DNA from 4 places in the Mesorhizobium sp. M0001 genome. Region 1 is predicted to be linked to each of the others. Evidence: predicted binding sites of a transcription regulator. Region 1 holds the regulator's gene; each other region holds the start of a gene.

Region 1 (7,413 bases):
GGGGGCGTGCGCCCCAACACCCCCATTTTTTGCTCCCCGGTTGGGCTAAAAAAAAAATTCTTTTTTAAAAAACGCCGGCGCTTCCCCCCCGGGGGCGCCTCATTTCTTCAAGTCGTCGAGATCAGTTGCAAGCCGCGACGCTGCCGGCGGCGACGCCTGTGCAGACTTCGTCCTTCTTGATCCAGCCGGCGTCGATGACGACGTTGAGGTTGTCCTTGGTGATCGCGACGGGGGTCAGGAACAGCGACTTGACGGTGTTGCCGCCAGGCGTGGTGAAGTCCTTGGCGCCGGCAATGTCGCCCGTCTTCTTGCCATCGGCAAGCTGCGAGGCGATCTCGGCGGCGTTCTTGCCGAGTTCGCGCGCGTCTTTCCACACCGACACCGTCTGCGTGCCGAGCGCGATGCGGTTCAGGGCGGCATGGTCGCCGTCCTGGCCCGAGACCGGAACCGTTCCGGCAAGGCCCTGCGCCGTCAGCGCGGCGACAACGCCGCCGGCGGTGCCGTCATTGGCCGCAACCACGGCATCGACCTTGTTGTCATTGGCGGTCAGGAACTGTTCCATGTTCTTCTGGGCGTTGGCCGGCAGCCAGCCATCGGTATAGGTCTCGCCGACATTCTTGATCTTGCCCGAGTCGATGGCTTCCTTGAGCACTTCCATCGAGCCCGAGAACAGGAAATCGGCATTCGGATCCGAGCCCGAGCCCTTGATGAAGACATAGTTGCCTTCGGGCTTCGCCTTGAACACTTCGCGGGCCTGCATGCGGCCGACTTCCTTGTTGTCGAAGGTCAGGTAGAAGACGTCCTTGTTCTCGATCAGGCGATCATAGCCGACGACCGGAATGCCTTCGTCCAGCGCCTTCTGCACCGCCGGGCCGATGGCCGAGGCGTCCTGCGCCAGGATGATCAGCGAGTTGGCGCCCTGCGAGATCAGGCTTTCGACGTCGGTCAGCTGCTTGCCGGGATTGGACTGCGCGTCGGCCGAAATGTACTTGTCGCCGGCGGCTTCGATCGCCGTTTTCATCGCCGCCTCGTCGGTCTTCCAGCGCTCTTCCTGGAAGTTCGACCACGACACGCCGATGACCTTGTCCTTCGCCTGCGCGACCGACATCAGCGCCAGCGACATGGCGACACCCGCCAGCATGGCGGCTGCAAATCTGTTCATTATAACCCTCCCTGCGCCGCCCACGGCGCGACAAAACCGGCCCGAAGGCCTGCACAAAGAGGCTCCATTTTTTCGAGCCTCGAAAAAATACTGGTTCAATGATAAGGCACTGTCAACATCGATTATGATGGATTCTGATGGCGTTGCCGAATTTTTTCGAGCTCCGCAATAAACAATGACAGGGCTGCCGGCGTCTGCCAATATTTGGCTGGTGCCGTCGAACGCCTTCACTATCATGAGGCGCGAGGAGGCCGGGAGGAAAACAAATGTCGGTTGGGATCCGCCACGACGATCTGCGCCGTCGCAACCGTGCGATGGTGATTTCGGCCGTGCGCCGGGCCGGCCAGCCGTCGCGGACCGAGATTGCGGCGACCACCGGCCTCAGCCATTCGACGATATCGGCAATCTCGTCTGATCTAATTCAAGAAGGCATCCTGATTGAAGGCAAGCCTGGCGAGACCGGCTCGCTGAAACGCGGCCGGCCGCAGGTCGGCCTTGGCCTCAACCCGGAAGCGGCGGCGGTCATGACCGTGGTGCTGTCGCTGAACTTCCTCTCCGTCACCGTCATCGACTATGCCGGCCAGGTGGTCGCGGAAGAACAGCGCCGGCTCGACACGCTGACCATGCCGCGCGACGAGCTGATCGGCGAATGCGTAGCAATCGTCGGGCGGCGTCTCGCGGACCCGGACCTCGATGTCCAGAGCATCGCCCGCATTGCCATGGGCATCCAGGGCATCACCGATTCGCAGGCGCGGGCCATGCTGTGGTCGCCAATCACGCCACTGACCGACATTGCCTTCGCCGACATGTTGGAAGCGGAATTCGGCATTCCTGCCACCATGGAGAACGACTGCAATATGATGGCGGTGGCCCTGCAATGGCGCCAGCCCGAGCGCTACCGCGACAATTTCATCGCGATCCTCTTGTCGCACGGCATCGGCATGGGGCTGGTGCTGAAAGGCGAACTGTTCACCGGCACCCATTCCTCGGGCGGCGAGTTCGGCCACATGATCCACCGTCCGGGCGGCGCGCTCTGCCGCTGCGGGCGGCGCGGCTGCGTCGAGGCCTATGCCGGAAACTACGCCATCTGGCGCAGCGCCAAAATGATGAGCGAAGATGCCGAGCCGGTCGATATCGGCGACGCTGATATGCGCGCACTCGCCGCGCGCGCCCGCGAAACCGATGGCCCGGAGCGCGAAGCCTATCGCAAGGCCGGTGAGGCGCTCGGCTTCGGCCTCGGCAGCCTGTTTGCACTGATCGATCCGGCACCCGTCGCCATGGTCGGCGTCAGCGCCGCCGCCTTCGACCTGATCGAACCGGCATTGCGCGAAGCGATCGCCCAGACCGCCGGCGGCCAGCACTCGAAATCGATCTCCTTCGACACCGAGCCCAACGAGCTGCCGCTGATCCGCGAAGGCTGTGCCATGCGCGCGCTCGGCTTCGTCGATCAGGAGATTTTCGCGCCGGGCATTCAGGCCAAATCCGGCAAGCATGTCGCCTGAATGGCCGGCAACGGCGCGACGCGCAGCATCCTAGTCTTCCCTGATCGCGTAGCCGGCGCCGCGAATGGTACGGATGACATCCGGCATGCGGCCGTTGTTGACCGCTTTGCGTAAGCGCCCGACATGGACGTCGACGGTTCGCTCGTCGATATAGATCGTCTCGCCCCAGACATTGTCGAGCAGCTGGCTGCGCGAGAACACGCGGCCGGGATGGCGCATCATGAATTCGAGCAGCCGGAACTCGGTCGGTCCGAGCCTGATCTCGCTCTTCTTGCGGTAGACACGGTGCGACTCGCGGTCGAGCACGATGTCGCCGACCTTGAGCACGCTGGACAGCACTTCCGGCTTGGCCCGGCGCAGCAGCGCCTTCACGCGCGCCATGAACTCCGGCGTCGAGAATGGCTTGACCAGATAGTCGTCGGCACCGGTGGACAGGCCGCGCACGCGATCGCTTTCCTCACCGCGCGCGGTCAGCATGATGATCGGCAGCCGCTCGGTTTCGGGCCGCACTCTAAGCCGCCGGCAGAGCTCGATGCCGGAAACAGCGGGCACCATCCAGTCGAGCACCAGGAGATCGGGCACGTTTTCCTGCAGGCGGATCTCGGCCTCGTCGCCGCGTGTCACCACCTCGACCTGATAGCCTTCGGATTCGAGGTTGTAGCGGAGGAGCACGCCCAGCGGCTCCTCGTCCTCCACGACCATGATGCGTGGCGCGATCATAGGCAGTTCACCCTCATCAGGCCGGCGTGGCCATCGCCGTCTCGTCCTGCTTCGGACGATTGGCGGGCAATTGCTGGCCGGTCAGCACATAATACGCATTTTCGGCGATGTTGGTGACATGATCGCCGATGCGCTCAAGATTCTTGGCGCAGAACAAGAGATGCGTGCAGGCGGTGATGTTGCGAGGGTCTTCCATCATGTAGGTCAAGAGCTCACGAAACACGGACGTGTATTTGACGTCGATGCGCTCGTCGTCATTCCTGAGTTTTGCAAGCGCTGCCGCATCGGTGGCGGCATATTCCTCGACGACGCCTTGCACCTGGATCAGCACCAGTTGCGCCATGGCATCGATGGAGTGCGAGAGGTCGCGCGGCGTGACGCTCAAGCCCACGGTGCCGACGCGTTTGGCGATGTTCTTGGCGAGGTCGCCGATGCGCTCGAGGTCGCCCGCCATGCGGATCGAGCCGACCACGGCGCGCAGATCGTTGGCCATCGGCTGGCGCTTGGCGATCAGCGTGATGGCGCGGTCGTCCAGTTCGCGCTGGCGCGCATCCATGATGGCGTCGTCGGAAACGACACGCTGTGCCAGCGCATTGTCCGAATTGAGCAGCGCCCTGGTCGAGCCGCTGACCATCGAGCCGGCCAGATCGCCCATGTCGCGGATCAGCTTGCTGATCTGCCCGAGCTCTTCATCGAAGGAGGCGACGGTATGTTCACCCATGATCTTGGTCCTCGTGCCTAAAAATTCACCCGCCGGACGGCTCAGCCGAAGCGGCCGGTAATGTAGTCCTGGGTGCGCTTGTCGTCGGGGTTGGTGAACATCTTGTCGGTGACGCCCTCCTCGACGAGATAGCCGAGATGGAACATCGCCGTGCGCTGCGAGACGCGCGCCGCCTGCTGCATCGAGTGGGTGACGATGACGATCGTGTAGTTCTGGCGCAGTTCGTCGATCAGCTCCTCGACACGGGCGGTGGCGATCGGATCGAGCGCCGAGCAGGGCTCGTCCATCAGGATCACCTCCGGCGACACGGCGATGGCGCGCGCGATGCACAGGCGCTGCTGCTGGCCGCCGGACAGGCCGGTGCCGGGCTCCTGCAGGCGGTCCTTGACCTCGTTCCAGATCGCAGCCTTCTTCAGGCTCTGCTCGACGATCTGGTCCATGTCGGACTTGCGCTTGGCCAGCCCATGGATGCGCGGGCCGTAGGCGACGTTCTCGTAGATCGACTTCGGGAACGGGTTGGGTTTCTGGAACACCATGCCGACGCGGGCGCGCAGTTCGACGACATCGATGTTCTTGTCGTAGATGTCGTCTTCATCGAGCGTGATCTTGCCGGTCACCCGCGCCGAATCGATGGTGTCGTTCATGCGGTTGAGGCAGCGCAGGAAGGTCGACTTGCCGCAGCCGGACGGGCCGATCAGCGCCGTCACCTGGTTCTGGCGGACGTCGAGATTGACGTCGAACAACGCCTGCTTCTCGCCGTAGAAGACGCCGACCTTGTCGCCGCGCATCTTGATGACTTCGTTCGACTTGGCGTTCATTTTGTCGCCCACTGCATTCTCAAGGGACTGTTCGGTCATGATGTTCATACCAAATTGCCTTTTTTCTACCAGCGCCGCTCGAAGCGGCGCCGGAGCACGATCGCGGTGATGTTCATGGCCATGAGGAAGACGAGCAGGATGATGATGGCGCCGGACATGCGCTCGACAAAAGCGCGCTCAGCCTCGTTTGCCCACATATAGATCTGAACCGGCAGCGCGGTCGCCGGATCGAAAGGCGTCGTCGGATAATCGGCGACGAAAGCGACCATGCCGATCAAGAGCAGCGGTGCTGTCTCGCCGAGCGCACGCGCCAGGCCGATGATGGTGCCGGTAAGGATGCCTGGGGCGGCAAGCGGCAGGATGTGATGGAACACCATCTGCATCTTGGAGGCGCCGAGACCTAGGGCCGCCGAGCGGATAGACGGCGGCACCGCGGCGAGGGCGGCGCGCGTGGCGATGATTATGGTCGGCAATGTCATCAAGGTCAGCACCAGGCCGCCGACGAAGGAAGCCGAGCGCGGCATGCCGAGGAAGTTGATGAACACGGCAAGGCCAAGCAGACCGAAGACGATCGACGGCACCGCCGCGAGATTGTTGATGTTGACTTCGATCAGGTCGGTGAAGCGGTTCTTCTTGGCGAATTCCTCGAGATAGATCGAGGCGGCGACGCCGATCGGCAGCGCCAGCAACAGCACGATCACCATCATGTAGAACGAGCCGATGATCGCCACGCCCATGCCCGACGTTTCGGGCCGGCTGGAGGCGCCATAGGTGAACAGGCCGGTGTTGAAATGCTCGGCCATCACGCCGTCGGCTTTAAGCTTGTTCATCCAGTCGATCTGCTGGTTGGACACCTTGCGGCGCGCTTCATCGACGCCGAGGTCGATCTGGCCCTTGAAGGCCGAGTCGAGGTTCGCGGCAGCCAGGATGTCGACGTCACGCGTCCTGCCGATCACCGACGGATCGGCGGAGACGATGTCGCGCAGCTGGACGCGGGCGCCTTCCGACAGGAAGCCCTTGAGCTTCAGCATCATCGGCTTGTTGGCCGGATCGATGCCGAGCTTGGCCACCAGCGCGTTTTCGGCGAGCTTGGGATAGTTCGCCTTGATCAGCACGGTAGGGTCGGTCGCGCGCTTGCCGGAGGGATCGATCACCTTCTCGTCGAAGGTGACCGGCAGCGTCACCGTCGTCTGCCAGAAGGCGGTGTAGCCTTTCGAGACGATGGTGATCAGCATGATGGCCAGGAACGCCAGGCCCACCGAGATCGCAATCACGCCATAGATGCGGAACCGGCGTTCGGCGGCATAGCGCGCCTTCAGCCCGATGTCGCGGCGCGGTCGCGCGACGGCGCCCGCCATCGTGTCCAGGGGGATGTCGGTCATTCGTACTGCTCCCGGTACTTGCGCACGATGTAGAGGGCGACGATGTTCATCACCAGCGTCAGCGCGAACAGCGTCAGGCCGAGCGCGAAGGCGACCAGCGTCTGCGGCGAGTTGAACTCGAGGTCGCCGGTCAGCTGGTTGACGATCTTGACGGTGATGGTCGTCATCGCCTCGAACGGATTGGCCGTCAGATTGGCGGCGACGCCCGCCGCCAGCACGACGATCATCGTCTCGCCGATGGCGCGCGACGCCGTCAACAGGATGGCGCCGACGATGCCGGGCAGTGCCGCCGGCAGGATCACCCGCTTGATCGTCTCGGAGCGGGTGGCGCCGAGGCCGAGCGAGCCGTCACGCATTGCGCGCGGCACCGCGGTGATGATGTCGTCGGACAAAGAGGACACGACCGGGATCAGCATGACGCCCATCACCAGACCGGCGGTGAAGATGCTCTGGCCCTGGATGAAGGGCGAGCCGCCGGTGAGTGCCGCCGACAGGTCGCGCAAGAACGGTCCGAGCGTGACAACGGCGAAGATGCCGTAGACGATGGTCGGAATGCCGGCCAGCAGTTCCAACGCCGGCTTGACCACCGAGCGCACACCGCGCGAGGCATATTCGGACATGTAGACCGCCGACATCAGCCCGACCGGCACTGCGACCAGAAGCGCGACGGCGGCGATGTAGAGCGTGCCGGCGAGTAGCGGGATCAGGCCGAACTGACCCTGGCTGCCGCCGGAACCGGCGGCGGCGAAACGCGGATCCCACACCGTGCCGAAGAAGAAGCTCATCGGCGATACGCTCTCGAAGAAGGTGATCGTCTGGAACAGCATCGACAGCACGATGCCGACCGTGGTCAGGATGGCGATGGTCGAGGCCGCAAGCAGCCCCCACAGCATCAGCTTCTCGACATTGTTGCGCGCCCTGGCGCGCGGCGCGATCTGCCTCAGCGCATAGAAGGCGCCGGCGACCGACAGCGCGAAGGTCAGCACGGCGCCGAACAGGCCGAGCCGGTCCTGGACCTGGTTCGCCTCGACCGCGATCGGGATCATATAGTCCTGTGTGTCGCTGGCCAGTGCCACGCCCTTGGCGGCGAGCAGCGGCTGCAATTCGG
Region 2 (7,413 bases), on a different contig from region 1:
CCTTGCGGCCGGTCAGTTCGAACATTTTCGTCTCCTGATCTTAAGAGAACACCCTTCCCACGGGAGGGGTTAAATCGCCAGTGGATTATGCAAGCGCGGCCAGCGCCGCCTCGACTTCGGCCGGCGTGCCGACGGCCGATGTGGCGATGTCGCGGTTGATCCGCCGCGCCAGGCCGGAAAGCACCTTGCCGGCGCCGATCTCATAGAGCGTGGCGACGCCATTGGCGCCGAACCACTCCACCGTTTCGCGCCAGCGCACGCGGCCGGTGATCTGCTCGACCAGGCGGCGCGCGATCTCGTCGGGGTCGCTGGTCGGGGCTACAGTGACGTTGGAGACGACGGGCACGACCGGTGCATTCTTGGTCACGCCGGCCAGCGCCTCGCGCATGACATCGGCCGCCGGCGCCATCAGCGCCGAATGGAAGGGTGCGGAGACCTGCAGCATCAGCGCCCGCTTGGCGCCCTTTTCGGTGCACAGTTTCGCGGCGAGTTCCACCGCCGCCCTGGCGCCGGAGATCACCAGCTGGCCGCCGCCATTGTCGTTGGCGATCTGGCAGACCTTGCCGGATCCCGTTGCGGCCTCGGTGCAAGCGGCTTCGACGTCGGGCTGTTCCAGTCCGATGATCGCCGCCATGGCGCCCTCGCCGGCCGGCACCGCCGCCTGCATGGCGTTGCCGCGGATGCGCAGCAGCCGGGCAGCATCGGCGACCGAAACGAAACCGGCCGCGGCAAGGGCGGAATATTCGCCGAGCGAATGACCGGCAACGTAGGCAACCTTGTCCTTCAGCGAAAAGCCGCGCGCTTCCAGCGAGCGGATCGCCGCCAGCGAGACCGCCATCAGCGCCGGCTGGGCATTGGCAGTCAGGGTCAGCGCCTCTTCCGGGCCTTCCCAGATCAGTTTCGACAGCTTTTCGCCCAGCGCATCATCGACTTCCTCGAACACCCTGCGTGCCTCGGGGAAGGCGTCGGCGAGGTCCTTGCCCATGCCGACAGCCTGGCTGCCCTGTCCCGGAAAGGTGAATGCGACGGCCATTTGGGCGCTCTCCAGCGGCTGATTTTTACTGCCTGTGACGCAAGGCGGACCGCCAAGTCAAGCCCGGAGGCGGCATTTCGGCTCTCGCTTGAACCGGAGCTGACCTCGAGTCCCTGTTCCCAAAGGCTTTTTGCCGATCACACCTGATGAAAACCGCTCACGAATCGTTTGCTGGCTCTTCTTATTTTCGCCACAGGCGCTAGCTTTTGCATGACAGTTCTATGACAGAACGGTGGCGCGAGTGGAAATACGCGTTGCTTGGGCCGGGGGAAGAGACGTGGCTAGGATCAGGAAGGGCGCGGCCGTACCCGCGCCACAGTTCTTGGAAGACGATCCGTCCACCGGCTACCTGCCGGGGCGCAGATGGCCGGTCATCCGCTACGGTCTGGTCACGCTGCTTGCCTCCGCCATCCTGGTGTTCGCCATCGAATGGATCGTGCGCGGCGACTTCTTCGGCACGGTCGACTTCTTCCTGCAGCCATTCAAGCCGGGCTGGACCACCATCATTGTCTTTGCATTGGTGCTGATGGGACTGGACGCCGTGCTTGGCCGCAGTCACCAGAGCCTGATGATCGTGGCGCCGCTGACGCTGGCGCTGGCCTTTGTCGGGCATCAGAAGTCGCATTATCTCGGCGATCCGCTCTACCCAACCGATTTTCTTTATTCGCGCCAGATCATGGCACTGATGCCGCTCCTGGTGCGCGAACGGCCTTGGACGGCGCTCGCCATGGCGGTCGGCATCGTCGCCGGCCTGTCGCTGCTGATCTATGGCTGGCGGTTGTGGCGCCGCAAGGTTCCGATCCTCAGCCGCAAAGGGCGGCTGGCGCGGCTGACGCTGGCAGTGCCGCTGCTCGCCTTCTTCGTCTCAATCATGGACTACGCCACCTTCTCGTGGACCCGCGACCGGCTGCAGATCATCCCGATCATGTGGGACCAGAAGGAGAACTACGCCTCCAACGGGTTTGCGCTGGCCTTCGCGCTCAACGTGCCGATGGCGCATGTCTCGGCGCCGGCGGGCTATTCCGACAAGGCGATCGACGCGATCGACAGGCCTGATGTGGCGGCCTCGGTACCGGATGAGAAACCCGACATCATCGTGGTGATGAGCGAATCTTTCTGGGATCCGACCAAGCTGCCCGGCGTCACAATCACGCCTGACCCGATCCCCAATGTGCGGGCGCTGCGTTCCGGCTATATGTTTTCGCCGGAATTCGGCGGCATGACCGCCAACATCGAATTCGAGGCGCTGACCGGCTTTTCCAATGCCTTCCTGCCGGCGGGCTCGATCCCCTACCAGCAATATGTGCGCACACCGACGCCGTCGCTGGCGACCTTCCTGAAAAGCGAGGGATACCGGGCGCGCGCCATCCATCCGGGCACCAACTGGTTCTGGAACAGGGGCGCCGTCTATGCCGATTTCGGCTTCAACGATTTCCGCTCGGAAGAGACGCTGCCGCCACTGGAAAAGCGCGGGCCGCTGGCTTCCGATGCGTCGATGACCGACGAGATCATCGCAGAGGCCGACGCCAGCGAGCGGCCGGTGTTCTTCTTCGCCGTCAGCCTGCAGAACCACGGTCCCTACGAGCCGTACCGCTATTACAATCCGACCCACAAGGTCGCGGCACCGATCAGCACATGGGCGCGGGAATCGCTGCTCAGCTACGCCGAAGGCTCCGCCGATGCCGACCGTGGCCTCGAACGATTGATCGAATGGGCGAAGAAGCGCGAGCGGCCGACGGTCATCGCCTTCTTCGGCGACCATCTGCCGCCGCTCGGCCCCGTCTATGTCGAAACCGGTTACCTGAAGGACAATGTCGCGCCGCGCAAGGAACCGACGCCGGAGGCGGCACTGGAGCATCATCAGACGCCGCTGGTCATCTGGTCTAACCGCACCGGTCCGGCGCAGGATATGGGCGCGGTGAGCCCGGCCTTCCTGCCCTACCACATCCTGACAACGGCCGGGATCACGCACCCCTACTACACCGGCTTCCTGGGCGCGCTGCGCGAACGCTATCGCGTCGTCGACCGCAATCTGCTTTTGACACCGTCAGGTGAGGCCACGCCGGACTGGGCGCGGCAGAAGGACGTTGATCCGGCGATCAACGACTTCCGCCTGCTGCAATACGACATGATGTTCGGCAAGCGTAAGGCGGCTCCGGACTTCTTCCCCGAAACGATCAACGGTGGTACCCCGCATACGAGTTGATGCCTGGTATTTTTCCAACCCTGCGACGCCAGGACGCTGTCCGGAGCATGCGTTACCCTTGCCTTCCAGCCAATTTGCTTTATAGACGCCCGCAATCTGCCGGTCCTTGCTGGGGGCTGAACGGAGGGCCGGAGGTTTTACCCAAAACCTTCGTGTGAAGCCAGAAGCGCTTCCGCCTCCCGTGTCTCCGCTCTCGACCGTCTCGAAATGCTCCTTTCTTCCCCGCCCCCTCGGGATCAGCGGGTCAGAGAAGTTGCAGAGGCTTTTGCCGCGAGGATCCGGGAGAGAAACGAAGAAAGGCACTGAACCACTATGGCTCTATACGAACATGTGTTCCTTGCCCGGCAGGACCTCTCGCAGCAGCAGGTCGATGCGCTTGTCGAACAGTACAAGGGCGTCATCTCCGCAAATGGCGGGTCCGTCGGCCGGGTCGAGAACTGGGGACTGAAGTCCCTCACCTACCGGGTCAACAAGAACCGGAAGGCTTACTACACGCTTATGGACCTCAACTGCCCGCCGGCAGCGCTCAACGAGATGGAGCGCCAGATGGGCCTGTCCGAGGACGTGCTGCGTTTCCTGACCGTCAAGGTCGAGGCGCATGAGGAAGGCCCGTCGGCCATGATGCAGAAGCGCGAAGAGCGCTCGGAACGCGGCGGCTTCGGCGACCGCGACCGTGGTGATCGTGGTCCGCGCTCGTTCGGCGACCGTGATCGCGGCGACCGTGGCGATCGTCCGCCGCGCTCATTTGGCGACGCCGGTGGTGATCGTGGTCCGCGCCGTCCGCGCGAAGGCGTTGAAGGAGGTGCAGAATAATGGTCGACATCAATCAGATCCCGACCCGGCGCCCGTTCCATCGCCGCCGCAAGACCTGCCCGTTCTCCGGCGCCAACGCGCCCAAGATCGACTACAAGGACGTGCGTCTTCTGCAGCGCTACATTTCCGAGCGCGGCAAGATCGTGCCGTCGCGCATCACCGCCGTCAGCCAGAAGAAGCAGCGCGAACTCGCCAAGGCGATCAAGCGCGCCCGCTTCCTCGGCCTGCTGCCCTACGTGGTTCGCTAAGACTTTCGAGCGGGCGGTTCGCCGCCTGCTTCCTTCTCCCACGGCGACGGGCGCCGCAGGGGTAATTTGATGATGCATGTCGTTGTCCCAAAACCGGGACCACTCTTGGCGACGTGCATTGAAATCCCGAGTTGAGGTGAAAAGCCTCTAACTGCCGCGACAGGCAGGACAGCGACACCGGCGCCAAGGCGCTCAGAGCTTCCTGACCTGTTCCATTCAATTCGGCGCCGATCCCGCGGTCGGTGCCCAGACGAAGGAACAAGACCATGCAAGTGATTCTTCTCGAACGCGTTTCCCGCCTCGGCCAGATGGGCGATACCGTCAAGGTCAAGGACGGCTTTGCCCGCAACTTCCTCTTGCCGCAGGGCAAGGCGCTGCGCGCCAACGAAGCCAACAAGAAGAAGTTCGAAGGGCAGCGCGCGCAGCTCGAAGCGCGCAACCTCGAGCGCAAGTCGGAAGCCAGCCAGGTTGCCGAAAAGCTCGACGGCAAGAGCTTCATCGCCGTGCGTTCGGCCGGCGAGACAGGCCAGCTCTACGGTTCGGTGTCGACCCGCGACATCGCCGACCTGCTGACCGCCGAAGGGTTCTCGGTCAACCGCAACCAGATCCAGCTCAACCAGCCGATCAAGACCATCGGCGTCACCAATGTGGCGATTGCGCTGCATCCGGAAGTCGAGGTCACCATCAGCCTCAACATCGCCCGCACGGCCGACGAAGCCGAGCGCCAGGCCAAGGGCGAGACGCTGACCACCGCCGAAGCCATCTATGGCGACGACATCAACGACAACGCACGGCCGGAGAACTTCTTCGACCCGAACACCGAGTTCGAAGGCGGCGAAGAAGACAACGCCTGATCCCGCACGGGGCCTGATCGGGAAGCGAGGGGAGCAGCGCTCCAATCACTTCCTCGTCATCCAGCCTTTCTGGACCAATGCCCGGGCCTCTCGCCCGGGCATTTTTGTGCCAAATGGAACTTTTCGAACCCCTATATATTGTTGCAGAATTGGTCCGCCAGTCTGACCGTGAGGGGACATTTGGTGATGAATATTCTGTTGAAACGCGTTCTCGACCGCCTGGTGCGTACGGGCAATCTGAAAGTCACCGGCCCGAAGGGCTCGACAGTGGTTTTCGGCGACGGCAGCGGCGAGCCGGTGCATATGCACATCAAGACCGCGCATGCCGAGCGCGCCATTACCTTCGATCCGATGCTGGCCGTGCCGGAAGCCTATATGGACGGCGAACTCGACATCATCGAGGGCGGCGTACTGGGTATGATGCGCATCGCCTTCCAGAACATGGGCAGCGGCGGTATCGACGCCACTTGGTCGAAGGCTATCGAGGGCCTTCGCCACGCCTTTCGCCGCCTGCAGCAGATCAACACCGCATCGCGGGCGCGCCGCAACGTGCAGCGCCACTATGATTTGTCGGGTGACCTCTACCGGCTCTTCCTCGACGAGGACATGCAGTATTCCTGCGCCTATTTCGAACAGCCGGACATGACGCTCGACGAGGCGCAGATGGCCAAGAAACGCCATATCGCCGCCAAGCTCAGGCTGAAGGCCGGCCAGACCGTGCTCGATATCGGCTCCGGCTGGGGTGGGCTCGGCCTCTATCTCGCCAAGGCTTTCGATGTCGACGTGCAAGGCGTGACGCTGTCGACCGAGCAGCACGGCGTCGCCACCGACCGGGCGCATGCGCAAGGCTTGCAGGACCGCGTGCATTTCGACCTCAAGGACTACCGCGAACTCAACGAACGCTTCGACCGCATCGTCTCGGTCGGCATGTTCGAGCATGTCGGCGTCAACCACTTCCGCACTTTCTTCGACAAGTCGGCGACGTTGTTGAAGCCCGACGGCGTCATGCTCTTGCACACGATCGGCCGCTCCGGCGTGCCGTGGGCGACCAGCGCCTTCATCCGCAAGTACATTTTTCCGGGCGGCTACATTCCCTCGCTGTCGGAGGTGATGCCGGCGATCGAGAAGTCGGGCCTTGTGGTCACCGACATCGAGATTCTGCGGCTGCACTATGCCGATACGCTGAAGCATTGGGGCCAGCGCTTTGCCGCCAACCGGGACAAGGCCAAGGCCATCTACGACGAGCGCTTCTGCAGGATGTGGGAGTTCTATCTGGCGGCTTCGGAAGCCGCCTTCCGCTGGCAGGATCTGGTGATCTTCCAGATCCAGATCGCCAAGAAGAACGACACGCTGCCGATGACGCGCGACTACATGGCCAAATGTGAAAAGGCGCTCGAAATGCGCGAAATGGGGCATCGTCAGGAGGCGGCGGCCGCCGAGCCTGCTGTCGCCAGGTCTGTGCCTGCCAGGTCCGTTGCTGTCAGGTCCGTTGCGGCCAAGCCAGCGCGCCGTCGCAAGGTGGCGGATCGCGAATAACGCCTCGATTGCGATTGCCGCTTGCCATTGACGGCTCTGACACTGAAAAAGGTCTCGTTCTCGCGAGACCTTTTTAATGACCTGCCTGCCCACCATCGCCACCACCCTTGTCGAGTTCGCCGGCGCCTCGGTGCTCGCGCCACGCGGAGCCTGAGCGTGGAACTCCCCGCCTCGCTGCGACAAGGCGTCGAGCGCCTGCTCGAAACGATACCGCTGGCGGTGCTGCGCCAGGCGGCGAAGACGCTGTCTGACCGCTACCGCGCCGAATTGCGCGACGGCCGCCTGCACATGGCCGAAGAGATGGCGGTAAAAGCCTATCTGGCGACGCGGCTGCCGGCGACCTACGCGGCGGTACGGGCCGGTCTCGACGAACTCGCCTATGCGCGGCCCGATTTCCAGCCAAAGAGCTTGCTCGATGTCGGCGCCGGTCCTGGCACGGTGCTTTGGGCCACTACAGACCTGTGGCCCGACCTCGAAGAGGCGGTTCTGGTTGAAGCAAGCGCCGCGGTGCGCAAGGTTGGCCAGTCGCTCGCCCTTGATACCATCGCCACCAGGATGGACTGGCGCGCCGGCGACGTGACCATCGACCTTGCCGATCTCAAGCCTGCCGACCTCGTCACCTGCGCCTATGTGCTGGACGAGATCGCGCCAGCATCGCTGCCGAAGCTTGTCGGCCGGCTCTGGCATTTGACCGGCGACACACTGCTGATCGTCGAGCCCGGC
Region 3 (7,413 bases), on a different contig from region 1:
TCCGAAGTTCGTGCGCCAGATCGTGGACGATCCGACCGGCGAAAAACCCGGCACGATCGTCGTCGATACATCCGAGCATTTTCTCTATCTGGTGCGCGATGGCGGCAAGGCAATGCGCTATGGCGTAAGCCTCGGCAAGGCCGGGTTTGGCTGGACCGGCAGCGCCGTGATCCAGGCGCGCAAGAAATGGCCGGTGTGGACGCCGCCGCCGGAAATGATCCAGCGCCGGCCGGAACTGGCGAAATACAAGGACGGCATGCCGCCCGGACCGCAGAGCCCGCTCGGCGCGCGCGCGCTCTATCTGTTCCGCGACGGCAAGGACACGATGTACCGGCTGCACGGCACGCCGGAATGGGATTCCATCGGCAAGAACGCGTCGTCGGGCTGCGTGCGCTTCATGAACCAGGACATCATCGACCTCTACAGCCGGGTCAACGGCGTAGCCCAGGTCTATGTGCGCCCGAACCTGTCGGCCGCGGGCAAGATCATGGCTGTGTCGAGCCGGACCGCCGAGCCGATCGATGCCGGCGTGCCAAGGGATGCGGAGATTTTGAAATAGGTGCCTTCACGGCATCGCTGATCGCCGACAAACGGTTAGAGGCGGACGCGCCGGGCGCGTCCGCCTCTCCGTATACGGCTACTTCTTGGCGAGGCCCGGAAGCGTGACCTGATAGACCAGGAACATGGTATCGACATCGGCGCCGTCTTCGGCCTTGTAGGGCGCGCCGACCTGAAAACCGTCCTCGGTGAGAAAGTCGTTATCGTTGCCGACGAACAGGAAATAGTCGTCGGGCAGCGCCGGATCGAGCACGCTGACCACCGACATTGCTTCCCACTTCTCCGACAGATTGTTCTTGTCGTTGGGCTTGCCGTCATGCAGGCCGAAACGGCCGAGTTCCTTGTTGTCGTTGATGTCGATGAACGGCGTCAGCTTGGCCGGCGTCACCGAGGGGTCGAGCACGCCCTTGGGCGCCAGCGGCTTGTCGGCGGCATCGAAGGCGCCGCCGGCAATGTCGGTGGCGCCAGAGACGTCGACGACGAAAATCTGGCGCAGCAGCGAAGTATCGCCCTTCACCCCCTGGCCGTTTCCGCTGTCGCGCGCCAGCATCAGGAAGGTCTTGTCGGACAGCGCCACGATTTCGCTCTGCGCGGCGACCTTGGTCTTGTCCTTGGCGTCCTTGAACACCGGCAGCGGCACGGCATATTCATGCACCAGCTTGAGATGGGCCGGGTCGGAGGCGTCGTAGACCAGCGCGCGGGTGTTCTGGCGCGTCGCGGGCGAATCGCCGCCATCCTGGCGGGGCGCCGACTGCAGCACAGTGATCAGCGACTTGCCGTCCGGCGTCAGCGCCATGCCTTCGAGGCCTTGATTGTTCTGGCGGCCGGTTTCGGGATCCTTCGGATCGGGTTCGGCTGCACCGGGGCCCGGATTGTCGGAGGCGAAGTTCGGCGCGCCCTTGCGCATCGGCACCAAAGCGGCGGGCGGCTGCGTTGCCGACAACAGATGGCCGTCGGCCGAGAAGCGGTAGATGTTGGGGCCGTATTCGTCAGAGATGAACATGGTGCCGTCGGGCAGCCGCGCGATCGCCTCATTGTCGAGCGCCAGCTTGCCATTGGCCTCGGGCAGGATCGGCAGGTCGCCATTGGCCGCGCGCACGCCGTTGAGCGGATCGAGGCCGGTGGCGTCAGCGCCCTTGTCGTCGGTGAGGAGCAGGGAATCGGCAAGCGTCGCCTTGACGCCTGTCTGTTCCTGGCCGGAGGTGGGCGTGGCGCCTAGTGCTACCGGCGTGAACTCGATGCGAATAGTGTTGAGGCGCGGCCGGTAATCGGTGGTGCCGACGACATTGTAGCCACGGTCCGGCAGCAACCAGAGCGAGCCCTTGTAGCCGTCCGCGCCACGGGTCCAGCTTGCGGCGTCGATGGACATGCCGGAGCCGGAGCCGAAGGTCTCGCCGAACTTGTCCTTCTGATCGGCCGGGATGCGGCCGACGCCGACCAGGCCCTTGTTGACGAAGCCACCAACGGTGGCTGTGCTGTCGGCAAGGGCAGGGGTCAGGGCGGTAAACAGCGCCAGCGCGGCGCCGAGCGACACGGTTCGGTGCGAGATTTTCATGGAGATCCTCTTTGTGACAAGCCTTGAGCGGCGCAAAGGGGCCACCGCATCGCATCGACGATGTCGCCCTCTCGCAAAGCGGTCTAGGACGCGAACATGATACTTGCGTGACAGAGCGGGCCTCTTCCTTCTCCCTTGTGGGAGAAGGGAGAGACGCACTATCAATCGCTGTCGCGCGCGATCAGCTCCAGCGGCCAGACTTCGCGGATGATGCGCGGACCTTCCGGGCCGGCAAAGGCGGGAAGCGAGGCCAGCAACATTTCGGCCAGCCGCCGGCCCATCGGCTCCAGCGACGGACGGAAGGCGGTCAGCGCCGGCGAGAAATAACGGCAGAGCGGCGTGTCGACGATGACGATCACCGCGATGTCGTGGCCGGGCCTGATGCCCATCTCGGCCAGTGCTTTGCAGCCGCCGAGCGCCATTGCGTCATTGTTGAAGATGATGGCTGTGGGCCGGTCCTTGGAGAGCATCACGCGCGGCGTCACCTGGTAGCCTCCGGCCTCGTTGATGAAGCCGTCAGCGATCAGGCCGGGGTCGACTTCGATACCATGCCGCTTCAGCGCCTTGCGGTAGCCGTCGAGGAACAGGTAGCCGAAGTTGAGATCAAGCGAAGGGCGGATGGCGGCAATGCGGCGGTGGCCGCGCGCGACCAGCCGGTCGACGGCTTCATCACCCGCCCTCTCGAAATCTATATCGAGCGAAGGATAGGTGTCGTCGCCGGATTGACTTCGGCCAAGCGTGGCGAAGGGAAAGCCGGCCTTGCTGAGATAGTCGATTCGATCGTCTTCCCGCCGTGTATTGGCCAACACGACCGCGTCGGCCCGGCGCGTCTCAACCACGCGGCGCAGCCTCTCCTGCTGATATTGGCCGGGCTCGCCCATGACGACCATCAGATCCAGGTCATCCTCGGCAAGTCGGCCCTGCAGACCGATCAGGAACGGGATGAAGAACGGTTCGCCATATTGCTGGTCGCCCGGATGCGGCTGCAGCATGAAGGCGATCGAATGGGTGGTGCCTTGCCGCAGACTGCGGCCGGACTGGTTGGGCGAATAGTTCAATTGCTTGGCGGCGGCGAGCACGCGCTGGCGGGTGTCGGCATTGACGTCGGCGCGGCCGTTCAGCGCCCGCGACACGGTGCCGATCGAAATGTTCAGGTGACGCGCAAGGTCATGGATGCTGGACGCCAAGGACAGTTCTCCCCCTGTCTTGGCTAGCACCGGCTGCCGCCCAGGCCAAGGCTTCGGGATGATTTTCGCTGGCAGCCGATTGACATTCTACGCCATCGGGTGTGTTCTCGTAAACGTTTACGGAGAAACGTTTACGGTGATGCCGGAAATGCCGTGACATTCGGTCTGGAGGACCGGACGGGAGGAATGCTGGATGATGAATGCCGTCCTCGTCGGCTGTGGTGCGATGAGCAAGGCCTGGCTCGATGCCGCGAGGCAGATCGACGGGCTGGCCATTGTCGGCTTGGTCGATCTCGACGCCGAACGGGCGAAGGCGAGGGCGCGCGAATACGGGCTTGACGGCGCCGTCATCGGCACCAGCTTGGATGCGGTGCTCGACCAGACCAGGCCGGACGCGGTGTTCGATGTCGTGGTTCCCGCCGCCCGGCGCGACGTCGCCTTTGCCGCCTTTGCCCATAATTGCCATCTGCTGACGGAAAAGCCGCTGGCCGATACTCCGGAAAATGCCCGCGCCATCGTCGATGCGGCACGTAACGCGGGGCGTATCCATGCGGTCGTGCAGAACCGCCGCTACGTCGCCAATGTCCGGCGCATCAGGCGCTTTCTCGACTCCGGCGCCATCGGCAAGCCAACCAGCATCCATGCCGATTTCTTCGTCGCGCCGCATTTCGGCGGCTTCCGCGAGGAGATGGCGCATGTGCTCTTGCTCGACATGGCGATCCATACTTTCGACGCCGCCCGCTACATGGTCGGCGGCGATCCCGCCGGCGTCTTTTGCCAGGAATGGGAGCCGGCGAATTCCTGGTACCGGCAGGGATCGTCGGCCAGCGCTATCTTCGATCTCGGCGGCGGCAAGGTGTTCACCTATGCAGGCTCTTGGTGCGCGGCGGGCTTCCGCACCAGCTGGGAGAGCACGTGGCGCATCGTCGCCGAGCACGGCAGCCTGGTCTGGGACGGCGAGGACGGACTGAAGGCCGAGGTTGTGTTGTCGGTCCGCGACGGCCTGTTCGACCTGACCCAGCCCATCACAGTACCGCCGCTCGATTCCGCCGACCGCGTCGGCGGTCATCTCGGCATCATCAAGGATTTCATCCACGCCATCGAGACCGGCAGCGAGCCGGAAACGCGTGGCAGCGACAACATCAAAAGCCTGGCCATGGTTTTTGGCGCCATCGAAAGCGCCGAGACCGGACGGCGCGTCGCAATCACACAGGAAGCATCATGATGCCAAACCCGCTTCTCGACATCCGGATCGGCACCATGGTGCGGGCCAATCTCGAAGACCCGGCCGCCTACATCAAAGAGATTCTGCCGCTCGGCTTCGAGAGCATCCAGCCCTTCTTCTGGCAGACGCTGGGCGGCAAGGATTTGGCGCGGCTCGCCGGTGAGATTGGCGAGGCGATCGGCGATGCCGATGTCGCCGTGTCGTCGATCGGCGTGTTCGGCAATCCGCTGGAGGATGGCGAGGTCGATCGCGGCGTGCTCGCGGCCTGGGAAACCGTCATCGACAATGCGCATCTGTTCGGCGCTTCGATCGTCAGCGGCTTCACCGGACGTCTGCGTGGCAAGAAGCTGACAGACAGCCTGCCGCGCTTCCGTGAGGTTTGGGGTCCGCTGGCCAGGCGCGCCGCAGACAAGGGCGTGCGCATTGCCTTCGAAAATTGCGCCATGGATGGCAACTGGGCGGCCGGCGACTGGAACATCGCCCACAATCCCGATGCCTGGGAGTTGATGTTCAACGAATTGCCCGACGACAATCTCGGCCTCGAATGGGAGCCCTGCCACCAGCTTGTCTACCTCATCGACCCGATGCCGCAGATCCGCAAATGGGCGCCGCGCATTTTCCATGTCCACGGCAAGGACGCGACGGTGCGCTGGGATGTGATCCGCGAGCACGGCGTGTTCGGCAAGCTGCCCTTCGTGCAGATGCGCACGCCCGGGTTTGGCGACAGCGACTGGACGCGGGTGATCAGCGAATTGCGGCTGGCCGGTTACAAGGGCGCCATCGACATCGAGGGCTGGCACGACCCGGTCTATCGCGGCGACCTCGAAATCACAGGCCAGGTGCGCGGGCTGGAATACCTCAAGCAATGCCGGGGAGGAGCGACCTACCTGCCGAACCCCGGCGTGACCGAGGGCCGGTGGGAGGAGCCGGCCTGACAGATTGCCAAGCACTGCCGACAAGCACTGCCGACAGGCGAACGACGAAACCCCTCGGCTCACCGAGGACAAAAGGGAGGAACGTGCATGAGCATCGCAATGAGAACGACACTTCTGCGCTCGACCGTCGTGGCCGCCGCCACGGCGCTGTGCGCTGCCATCTCCACTCTGCCGGCGCAGGCGCTCGACGCCCAGTGGTGCAAGGATGTCCACATCCGCTTTTTCGTCGGCGGCGCCGAGGGCGACGCTTTCGGCACCATCGTCTACAATGGCGCCAAGCAGGCGGCGTCCGATCTCGGGCCGAAGGTCGACTACATCTTCTCGCAGTGGGACGTCGAGAAGATGGTGCAGCAATTGCGTGAGGCCGTCGCCGTGAAGCCAAACGGCATTGCCATGATGGGCCATCCGGGCGACGCCGCGATCATGCCGCTGGCCGAACAGGCGCATAAGGACGGCATCAAGATGATGTACCAGAACGTGCCGGTGCCGAAGGTGGTGGACGCGTTCGGCGGCGGCTATGTCGGCGCCCAGCAGGAGCAGCAGGGCCGCGCGCTCGGCACTGAGGCGTTCAAGCTCGGGAAGCTCAAGTCCGGCGACAAGGCAATCATGATCGGTCCGTTCGAGAACGAGGCCCGCGGCGCGCGCGAGCGCGGCACGGTGGCAGCACTCAAGGAAGCCGGCGTCGAGGTCATCCAGCTGTCGTCGCCGCCGAGCGGCGAATGGGCGTCCGACCCCAATCTGGCGATACCGGTGATCACCGCGGCCCTGCTCAACAATCCCGACGTCAAGGCGGTCGGCTATCCCGGCGGCCAGATGCTGGGCAACGTCGCCACCTACATGCAGGCGGCAGGACGCAAGCCCGGCGACATCTTCAACTTCGGCTTCGATACCAGCCCGCAGATCGTCGAGGCGTTCAAGGGCGGCTGGGTGCAGCTGACGGCTGATCAGCAGCCGTTTCTGCAAGGCTATCTGCCGATCCTCAGCCTTTGCCAGCAGGTGGTGCTGGGCCTGGCGCCGATGAATGTCGACACCGGGGCGGGCTTCGTCACGCCGCAGAATTACGAGATCGTCGCCGAGCTCGCCAAGCAGGCGCTGCGCTGACCTCCCAAACTGCCGGCTGGGCGCAAGCCCGGCCGGCAGGACCGCCGGCACCAGGCCGGGATGATACCACAGGAGCGAGGATCGCCATGGCCGAACGCATCATCGAACTGCGCGACATCAGCAAATCCTATGGCCAGGTCTATGCGCTGGGCGGGGTCAATCTCTCGGTCGACCGCGGCGAGGTGGTTGGCCTGATCGGCGACAATGGCGCCGGCAAATCGACGCTGATCAAGATCCTGTCCGGCGTCGTCAAGCCGACCAGCGGCGAGATCCTGGTGCGCGGCAAGCCGGTGACCGGCTGGAGTGCGGCACGCTCGCGCGACGCCGGCATCGAGACGGTCTTCCAGGATCGGGCGCTGGCCGTGCAGCAGACCATTGTGCGCAACATCTTCATGGGCCGCGAACTCACCGGCTTCATGGGCTTTCTGAAGGTCAATAAAGAGATAGAGGAGGCGAGCCGGCTGATGCGCGAGATCGGCTTCACCTCGAAGGTGTTCACGCCGCACTCGATCGTCGGCCAGCTCTCGGGCGGCGAGCGCCAGGGCGTGGCGATCGCGCGCGCCATCTACAAGCAGGCCGAGCTGATCATCCTTGACGAGCCGACGACGGCGCTGTCGCTGACCGAGACCGCCAAGGTCTTCCATTTCGTGCGCCAGGTGCGGGCGAGCGGCCGTTCGATCCTGTTCATCGGCCACAACATCCACCATGTCTTCGACATCGCCGACCGCTTCGTGGTGATTGACCGCGGCAAGGTGGCGCTGACCGCCGATCGCACCGAGGTCAAGTCGGCCGAAGAGCTGATCAATTTCATGGAAGACGTTGCGCATCCCGGAGGATTGCCGGGGCTGCACG
Region 4 (7,413 bases), on a different contig from region 1:
TTCGCCGTAAACTGCTGGTGCCAGTAGGGATAGAGCACCGGCGGCCGGCTGACGGCATCGAGGCGCTGGCGTTCATCAAAGGACAGCGTCAGGCTTGCCGCGGCGAGATTGTCTTTCAACTGGGCCTCGTTGCGTGCGCCAATCACCAGCGAACTGACGGCCGGCCGGCCAAGCAGCCAGGCCAGCGCCACCTGGGCCGCCGAGACGCCGCGAGTGGCGCCGATGTCGACCAGCACGTCGACGATCCGCCACAGCCGGTCCTCGTCGCGGATCGGTGGTTCCGACCAGCCGCCGATCTGGCGCGCCGTCGGACTGTCGCGGCGGTATTTTCCCGACATCAGGCCGCCGGCGAGCGGGCTCCACACCAGCACGCCAAGGCCCTGGTCGACCGAGATCGGCAAGAGCTCATACTCGGCCTCGCGTGCTTCCAGCGTGTAGTGGATCTGCTGGGTGACGAAGCGCGGCTGGTGCTGGCTGTCGCTGATGCCGAGCGCCTTCATGACCTGCCAGCCGGAATAGTTGGAGCAGCCGACATAGCGGATCTTGCCCTGGGCAACCAGCGTGTCGAGCGCGGCGATGGTTTCCTCGAGCGGCGTCGCGCCATCCCATTCGTGCAGGAAATAGATGTCGATGACATCTGTCCTGAGGCGCTTCAGGCTCTTCTCGCATTCGCGGATCAGATGATGGCGCGACAGGCCCTCGTCATTGGGGCCCTTGCCGATCCGCATGCGCGCCTTGGAGGCGATCAGCACGTCGTTCTTGCGCTTGCCGCCGAGCGCCTCGCCGATGATCTCTTCCGACAATCCGTTCGAATAGACATTGGCGGTGTCGATGAGATTGATGCCGGCATCGATGCAAGTGTCGATGATGCGCGAGGCCTCCGCGAGATCGGAATTGCCGACGGCAGCGAACGGCCCGCTGCCGCCGAAGGTCATGGTTCCCAAGGTCAGCGTCGAAACTTTCAAGCCGGAACGGCCAAGCGTGCGGTATTCCATGTCGGTCCTCGCAATTTTGGTGGGTGGGGATTTACTGGAGAAGGGCGGGCAGCCCGAACGGGTCGGCCATTTGTAGGACAATTTGAGCGGCTTGTCGCCATGCCACGGCGATGGATCAGCCATGCCTCGCCGATTTGCAGCGATGATCGGCTGGCTGGCGGGTTGCAATAAAACCGTCATTGCCGGCCTATATCAAGTCGGCTCAGGGTTTCATGTCAGCCGGCAAGCGGAGCAGTGGAAATGACCGAGTTGAAGCAGAATTCTCCGGCCAGGGATTGGCTGGAAGCCGAACTCGCCGACATGCTCGACGAGGACTATGAGCTTGAAATGTCGGAGCCGGCGCTGTCGCTGGAGATCTCCAAGATCTACAAGAACGCGCATCCGCCGTCGATCGACCGCATGCAGTATTTCCGCGACCTGATCGGCTTGCAGTCGGAACTAATCAAGCTGCAGTCCTGGGTCGCCTACCACAAGAAGAAGCTGGTGGTGGTTTTCGAAGGACGCGATTCCGCCGGCAAGGGCGGCGTCATCAAGCGCATCACCCAGCGCCTCAACCCGCGCATCTGCCGCGTCGTGGCGCTGCCGGCGCCGACCGAGCGCGAAAAATCGCAGTGGTATTTCCAGCGCTACGTGCCGCATCTGCCGGCCGGCGGCGAGATCGTGCTGTTCGACCGCTCCTGGTACAACCGCTCCGGCGTCGAGCGGGTGATGGGCTTTGCCGAACCCGATCAGGTCGAAGAGTTCTTCCGCGACGTGCCGGAGTTCGAGCGCATGTTGGTCCGCTCCGGCGTCACGCTGGTCAAATACTGGTTCTCGATCACCGACGAGGAACAGCAGATGCGCTTCATGATGCGCATCCACGACCCGATGAAGCAGTGGAAGCTGTCGCCGATGGACCTGCAGTCGCGCGTGCGCTGGGAGCAGTACACCAAGGCCAAGGAAGAGACGTTTGCCCGCACCAACATCCCCGAGGCACCGTGGTACATCGTCGAAGGCAACGACAAGAAGCGGGCGCGGCTGAACTGCATCGACCATCTCCTCAAACAGCTGCCCTATGAGGACGTGCCGCACGAAGAAATCACGCTGCCCGAGCGGGTGTTCAACCCGGAGTACGAGCGCCAGGTCCTGCCGCGCGAGCTTTACGTGCCGGAGAAGTATTGAGCGTCTTCGCAATTGAAGACACGAGAGGACGGCATTCTTTCGCGCCCCCCTCTGTCCTGCCGGACATCTCCCCCACAAGGGGGGAGATTGGCAGCTTCGCCGATGGCGCCCTTCTTGCTACGTTGATGAGTGGCGAAAGCCGGCGCGACATCCGATCTCCCCCGGCGTGGGGGAGATGTCCGGAAGGACAGAGGGGGCGCGACGGATCGCAATTTTCCCAAATGAGGCTTACACCCGCTTGATCGTCACATGCGTGGCGAGCGCTGTCGCCACCTGCTCGGTGCACTGGTAACCCAGCTTCAGCATATCCAGCCCGGCAAACAGGCTCTCGCCCCTCCCGAGCAACACCGGCGACACCGCCAGATGCAACTCGTCAATGAGCTTCTCTTGCAGATATTGCCGGATGGTGGAAACGCCGCCGCCGACGCGGACATCCTTGCCGCCGGCCGCGGCCTTTGCTTGTTCGAGCGCGGCGTGGATGCCGCCGGTAACGAAGTGGAAAATGGTGCCGCCTTCCATCACAATGGAGTCGCGCTCGTAGTGGGTCAGCACGAAGGTCGGCACATGATAGGGCGGGTTGTCGCCCCACCAGCCTTTCCAGCTCTCGTCTGGCCATTCGCCGCGGATTGGACCGAACATGTTGCGGCCGAGGATCCAGGCGCCGACATTGTCGAAGCTGCGGACGGTGAACCGGTCGTCCACATCGGTGCTGCCGCCATCCTTGCCGACCATCTCGTGGAAGGTGCGGGTGCCGGTCATCCATTTGTGCAGATCTTCGCCACCAACGCCGAGCGGATTTTGCAGGTCCTGGTCAGGACCGGCGCCGAAACCGTCGAGCGACAAGGTGAAGGCATTGACGCGGAGTTTGGACATGGAAGACTCCCTTTGATGACCAGTTGTGATTTGCAATCAGTATTCAAACTGATTGCATTTTGCAACTAGTATTTTAGAGGCAAGCCGATCTGTGGAATGCGCAGGGACCTCAAGCCGCCACGCGCTTCGGCATCACCGCAAACGGGCTGAGCCCAAGCCAGATCTGCATCTTGCCGGCGACGTCGAGATCGCCGGTCAGGCTGATCTTGTCGCGTTCCTTGTGAACTGTCGTCAGCCCCATCCAGATCGAGGTCATGGTGCACAGATCGGTCGAGACGTAGAGATCGACGTCGAAGCCCGGATCGTACCAGCAAAGATCGACCTCGCCCTGCTTTTCGACGATCAGCCACCACGATCGTTTTGACGCCGGCAGGTCATGGTACAGGAATTGTATCACGGTGCGCCCGTCCGGCAGCGGACTGGGGTTCAGATTGCGCCGCATGTCCCACATCAGCAGCGACGGATCGAGGTTTTTGAGCGACAGCCTGGCCTCGACCCATTTCTGGCCCCAAAACCCCATCGCCTCGACAACCGGGCGCAAATCCCGGCCCGCCTCGGTCAGCCGGTATTCGAACACGCCCTTCTCGGTCGCGATCTCGGTCCGCTCGACGATGCCGCCGGCCTCGAGGTCCTTGAGCCGTTGCGACAGAAGGGTTGGCGACATTTTCGGCACGCCGCGGCGCAAATCGTTGAAGCGGGTCGACCCCGCCACCAGTTCGCGCAGCAGCACCATGGTCCAGCGTGTGCAGAGCAGCTCGGCGGCCATGGAGAGCGGGCAGAATTGCTTGTAACCGGCTTGTGTCATGTGGTGAGCTCCAAAAGATGTTGCCGGACCTTATTCAGAAAACCTGAGTTCAGCCAGTACAGAAGCTGTACTGGCACCCCCGGTACAGTTCTGTGACTGGAGCGGTCCGGCGCCGCCATGCGAGGCAGCGGTCACGTCACCGGGCAGTCCGGTGCCGATCCATGAGGAGTTGGACAATGACCGCTTACGTGATCGCAGACATCAAGGTGAAGGACGACAAATGGGTGCCGGCCTATGCCGCTTCGGTGCATGACCTCGTCCACAAGCATGGCGGCAAGTATCTCGCCCGCAGCGGCAATGTGAAGACGCTGGAGGGCAAGCCGCTCGACACCAGCCTGATCGCCATCATGGCGTTTCCGTCGGCAAAGGCAGCCGAAGCCTTCACCAACGATCCGCAATACGCTCCGTTTGTGGCGGAGCGTCAGAAGGGCAGCGACAGCCGCTTCCAACTGATCGACGATACCGATCTCGCCGGAACGATTCCTTATTTGCCAAAGGCGTGAGGAAAAGCCGGAACCCGGAGCATCCAGGTTCCGGCTAACCCTTCAGCAGTTGCGCCACTTCCGGCGCGAAGTAAGTCAGGATGCCGTCACAGCCGGCGCGCTTGAAGGCGAGCAGCGATTCCAGCATCGCCTTTTCGCCGTCGATCCAGCCATTGGCGGCCGCCGCCTTGATCATCGAATATTCGCCTGACACCTGGTAGGCGAAGGTCGGCATCTGGAACTCGTCCTTCAGCCGGCGGATGATGTCGAGATAGGGCAGGCCGGGCTTGACCATCAGCATGTCGGCGCCCTCGGCGATATCCTGCTCGGCCTCGCGCACCGCTTCGTCGGAATTGGCGTGGTCGAGATAATAGGTCTTCTTGTCACCCTTGAGCAGGCCGGCGGTGCCCACCGCCTCGCGATAGGGGCCATAGAAGGCGGAGGCGAATTTCGTCGCATAGGACATGATCGCCACATCCGAAAAACCGTTGGCGTCGAGTGCGTCGCGAATGGCGCCGATGCGGCCGTCCATCATGTCGGACGGCGCGATGATGTCGGCGCCGGCCGCCGCCTGGATGACGGCCGCGGCGGTCACCTGTTCCACCGTCTCGTCATTGACGATGATGCCGTCGCGCAAGATGCCGTCATGGCCGTGCGAGGTGAACGGGTCGAGCGCCGCATCGGTGATGATGCCGATCTCCGGCACCGCGTCCTTGATGGCGCGGGTGGCGCGGTTGATGATGTTTTCCGGGTCGAGGATGTGCGATCCCGTCTGGTCGCGCAGGCTGAGTTCAACATTGGGGAAGGTGGCGATCGCCGGAATGCCGAGCTTAGCGGCCCGCTCGGCCTCCTTGACGGCGAGGTCCAGCGACAGGCGGAAGACGCCGGGCATGGCGGCGATCGGCTCGCGCGTGTTCTTGCCGTCGATGACGAAGATCGGCCAGATCAGATCGTTCACCGTAAGCCGGTTTTCCTGCACTAGGCGGCGCAACCAGTCGGCCTTGCGCATGCGCCGCAAGCGGCGGCTGCCGGTGATCTCGTCGACGCTGCGCGCACCGGCGGGCTTTGCCGGCGCGAATTTGTTGCTCGTCGCGGGGGTGAATTTGTTCATCGCAAAAACTCCGGGTCGAGGCGGCTTTTACCACGAGGCCTTGCCGCTGACCAATGCGACACGATTGTGCCAGCCGATGACGCGGTGCTTACGGCTTTGGCGGCCACGCCAGTTCTGGGCCGGTTTTGAACAACGACACATTGTTGGTGAAGGTGCTCTCCGGGGCGAGCCGGATCAGGCGCCCGTCCGGATGGCCGATGTCGGCGACATTGTCGATGAACCAGCGGTTCCAGGTCGCCTCCGGGCCGAGATATTTGTGCAGCAGCCGTTTGAAGCGGTTCGGCGCCATCGCTTCTATGGTGGCGACGCCGCGCAGGCCGAGATGCAGCAGGATGCCGGCCTCATTGTCGAAATGGACGATCTCCACGGCGCAGCGCGGGTCGCGTTCGAGGTGTTTGACAGCACTTGCGCCGGTCGAGCCGAGCAGCCAGATCGCAGCGTCCTCCCAGATGAACCACATCGGCGCGTTGCGCGGCGCGCCGTCAGCGGTCACGGTCGCCAGATTGGCCATCAGCGGGCGGCTGAGAACATCATCCGGGTCGAACTTTTTCGGCATCTCCCAGCCATGGCTCGGCGCTGCGGTTTCAAGCGTCATGCGTTTGTCCCTGCATCAGAAGAAAGGCTGTTTTGCCCGGCAATTTTGCGCGCATTTCTGTCGGGGGCAAAGCACGGTCGCGTTCCCTTGCGAAAATCCAAACCGCGCCCGCCGGTTGACGCACCCATGCGCCACCTTTAGCACTTCAGTCCCGCAGGCGCGGGGAGGGATTCTCTGACGATGGATTTTGGCGGCGGCGACGAGATCCGCTTCGAACGGTTGGGCAAGGCAGGCGTCGTCACGCTGACGCGGCCGCAGGCGCTCAATGCGCTGACACATCGCATGATCAAGGCGCTGGACAAGGCGCTCGACGCTTTTGAGCGCGATACCGGCGTCGATGTCGTCATCGTCAAGGCCGAGGGCAGGGCGTTTTGCGCCGGCGGCGACATCATGCACGTCTACGAGGCCCGCGCCGGAAAGCCGCCGGTCGAGTTCTTCGCCGACGAATACCGGCTCAACGCCCGCATCAACAGTTACAAAAAGCCCTATGTCGCGCTGATCGACGGGATCGTTATGGGCGGCGGCGTCGGCATCTCTTTCCACGGTTCGCAGCGTGTGCTGACCGAGAACGCCCAGTTCGCCATGCCCGAAGTCGGCATCGGTTTCTTCCCGGATGTCGGCGGCAGCCATCTTCTGCCCGACCTTGGCGGCAGCTTCGGCATGTATCTGGCGCTGACCGGCAACCGCATTCGCTATGGCGATGCGCTGTGGTCGGGCCTGGCCACCCACACCATCAAGGCCGCTGACCAGGCTGCCTTTCTTGACCGGCTCTGCGCCAATGGCGATCCGGAATCGGTGCTGCGCGGCTTTTTCGTGCCGGCCAGGCGCGAGACCGGCCAGCCGGTGTTGGAAGCCATTGCCCGGCATTTTTCCCAACCCTCGCTCGCCGAAATCCTCGAGAGCCTGGAGCGGGCGGCAGGCGCCGACGAGTTTGCCGCCAAGACGCTGGCCACCATCCGCACCCGCTCGCCGACCAGCCTTAATGTCGCGTGGCGCCAGATCAGCGCCGGGCTGACGCTGTCGATGGAAGCCTGCATGAAGATGGAGTTCCGCATCCTCAACCGCATGCTGGCCGGGCACGACTTCTATGAAGGCATCCGCGCCGTCCTCGTCGACAAGGGTTCGACGCCGCAGTGGCGGCCGGCAAGCCTGGCCGAGGTCGACGCTGCTTCGGTGGACGCCTATTTCGCGCCGCTCGAACGGGAGCTCGAACTGTGAGCGAGGTCACGTCGCGGCGCATCGTGCTGCAGCCCTCGGGCGTCGAGATCATCTTCGCCTGGTTCCAGCGCGTCATTGCGGGCTATTGCCTGCTGTTCGGCATCCTGTACTGGATCCGGCTGATCGGTTTTTATCCCGGCCCGCTGTGGCGCTTCGACCTGATGCCGGTGCAC

The links. Region 1 encodes PhoB, which activates phosphate uptake and scavenging genes when phosphate is short. Its sites were predicted from a motif close to TGTCATNNANCTGTCAT; they were not measured.
Region 2: a site for PhoB is predicted at 1,244-1,260, ahead of NKK50_RS20765 (LTA synthase family protein). Genes of this name have one in related genera too.
Region 3: a site for PhoB is predicted at 2,210-2,226, ahead of NKK50_RS01940 (esterase-like activity of phytase family protein). Genes of this name have one in related genera too.
Region 4: a site for PhoB is predicted at 1,159-1,175, ahead of ppk2 (polyphosphate kinase 2). Genes of this name have one in related genera too.

The regions. Positions count from the first base shown of each region.
Region 1 is NZ_JAMYVS010000014.1:89,691-97,103, reverse strand. Features, by position in the region: gene xylF (D-xylose ABC transporter substrate-binding protein) at 122-1,162, opposite strand; gene NKK50_RS27335 (ROK family protein) at 1,429-2,664, shown strand; gene phoB (phosphate regulon transcriptional regulator PhoB) at 2,695-3,384, opposite strand; gene phoU (phosphate signaling complex protein PhoU) at 3,401-4,105, opposite strand; gene pstB (phosphate ABC transporter ATP-binding protein PstB) at 4,147-4,971, opposite strand; gene pstA (phosphate ABC transporter permease PstA) at 4,989-6,305, opposite strand; gene pstC (phosphate ABC transporter permease subunit PstC) at 6,302-7,413, opposite strand, start outside.
Region 2 is NZ_JAMYVS010000007.1:187,064-194,476, reverse strand. Features, by position in the region: gene fabG (3-oxoacyl-[acyl-carrier-protein] reductase) at 1-25, opposite strand, end outside; gene fabD (ACP S-malonyltransferase) at 86-1,033, opposite strand; gene NKK50_RS20765 (LTA synthase family protein) at 1,311-3,239, shown strand; gene rpsF (30S ribosomal protein S6) at 3,552-4,052, shown strand; gene rpsR (30S ribosomal protein S18) at 4,052-4,300, shown strand; gene rplI (50S ribosomal protein L9) at 4,567-5,154, shown strand; gene NKK50_RS20745 (cyclopropane fatty acid synthase) at 5,341-6,690, shown strand; gene NKK50_RS20740 (small ribosomal subunit Rsm22 family protein) at 6,847-7,413, shown strand, end outside.
Region 3 is NZ_JAMYVS010000001.1:415,706-423,118, forward strand. Features, by position in the region: gene NKK50_RS01935 (L,D-transpeptidase) at 1-559, shown strand, start outside; gene NKK50_RS01940 (esterase-like activity of phytase family protein) at 638-2,113, opposite strand; gene NKK50_RS01945 (LacI family DNA-binding transcriptional regulator) at 2,275-3,300, opposite strand; gene NKK50_RS01950 (Gfo/Idh/MocA family protein) at 3,494-4,525, shown strand; gene NKK50_RS01955 (sugar phosphate isomerase/epimerase family protein) at 4,525-5,460, shown strand; gene NKK50_RS01960 (substrate-binding domain-containing protein) at 5,548-6,561, shown strand; gene NKK50_RS01965 (ATP-binding cassette domain-containing protein) at 6,648-7,413, shown strand, end outside.
Region 4 is NZ_JAMYVS010000005.1:176,332-183,744, reverse strand. Features, by position in the region: gene NKK50_RS16460 (aldo/keto reductase) at 1-995, opposite strand, end outside; gene ppk2 (polyphosphate kinase 2) at 1,236-2,156, shown strand; gene NKK50_RS16450 (dihydrofolate reductase family protein) at 2,385-3,029, opposite strand; gene NKK50_RS16445 (winged helix-turn-helix transcriptional regulator) at 3,139-3,834, opposite strand; gene NKK50_RS16440 (DUF1330 domain-containing protein) at 4,011-4,337, shown strand; gene hemB (porphobilinogen synthase) at 4,372-5,427, opposite strand; gene NKK50_RS16430 (pyridoxamine 5'-phosphate oxidase family protein) at 5,516-6,022, opposite strand; gene NKK50_RS16425 (enoyl-CoA hydratase/isomerase family protein) at 6,203-7,240, shown strand; gene NKK50_RS16420 (DUF6163 family protein) at 7,237-7,413, shown strand, end outside.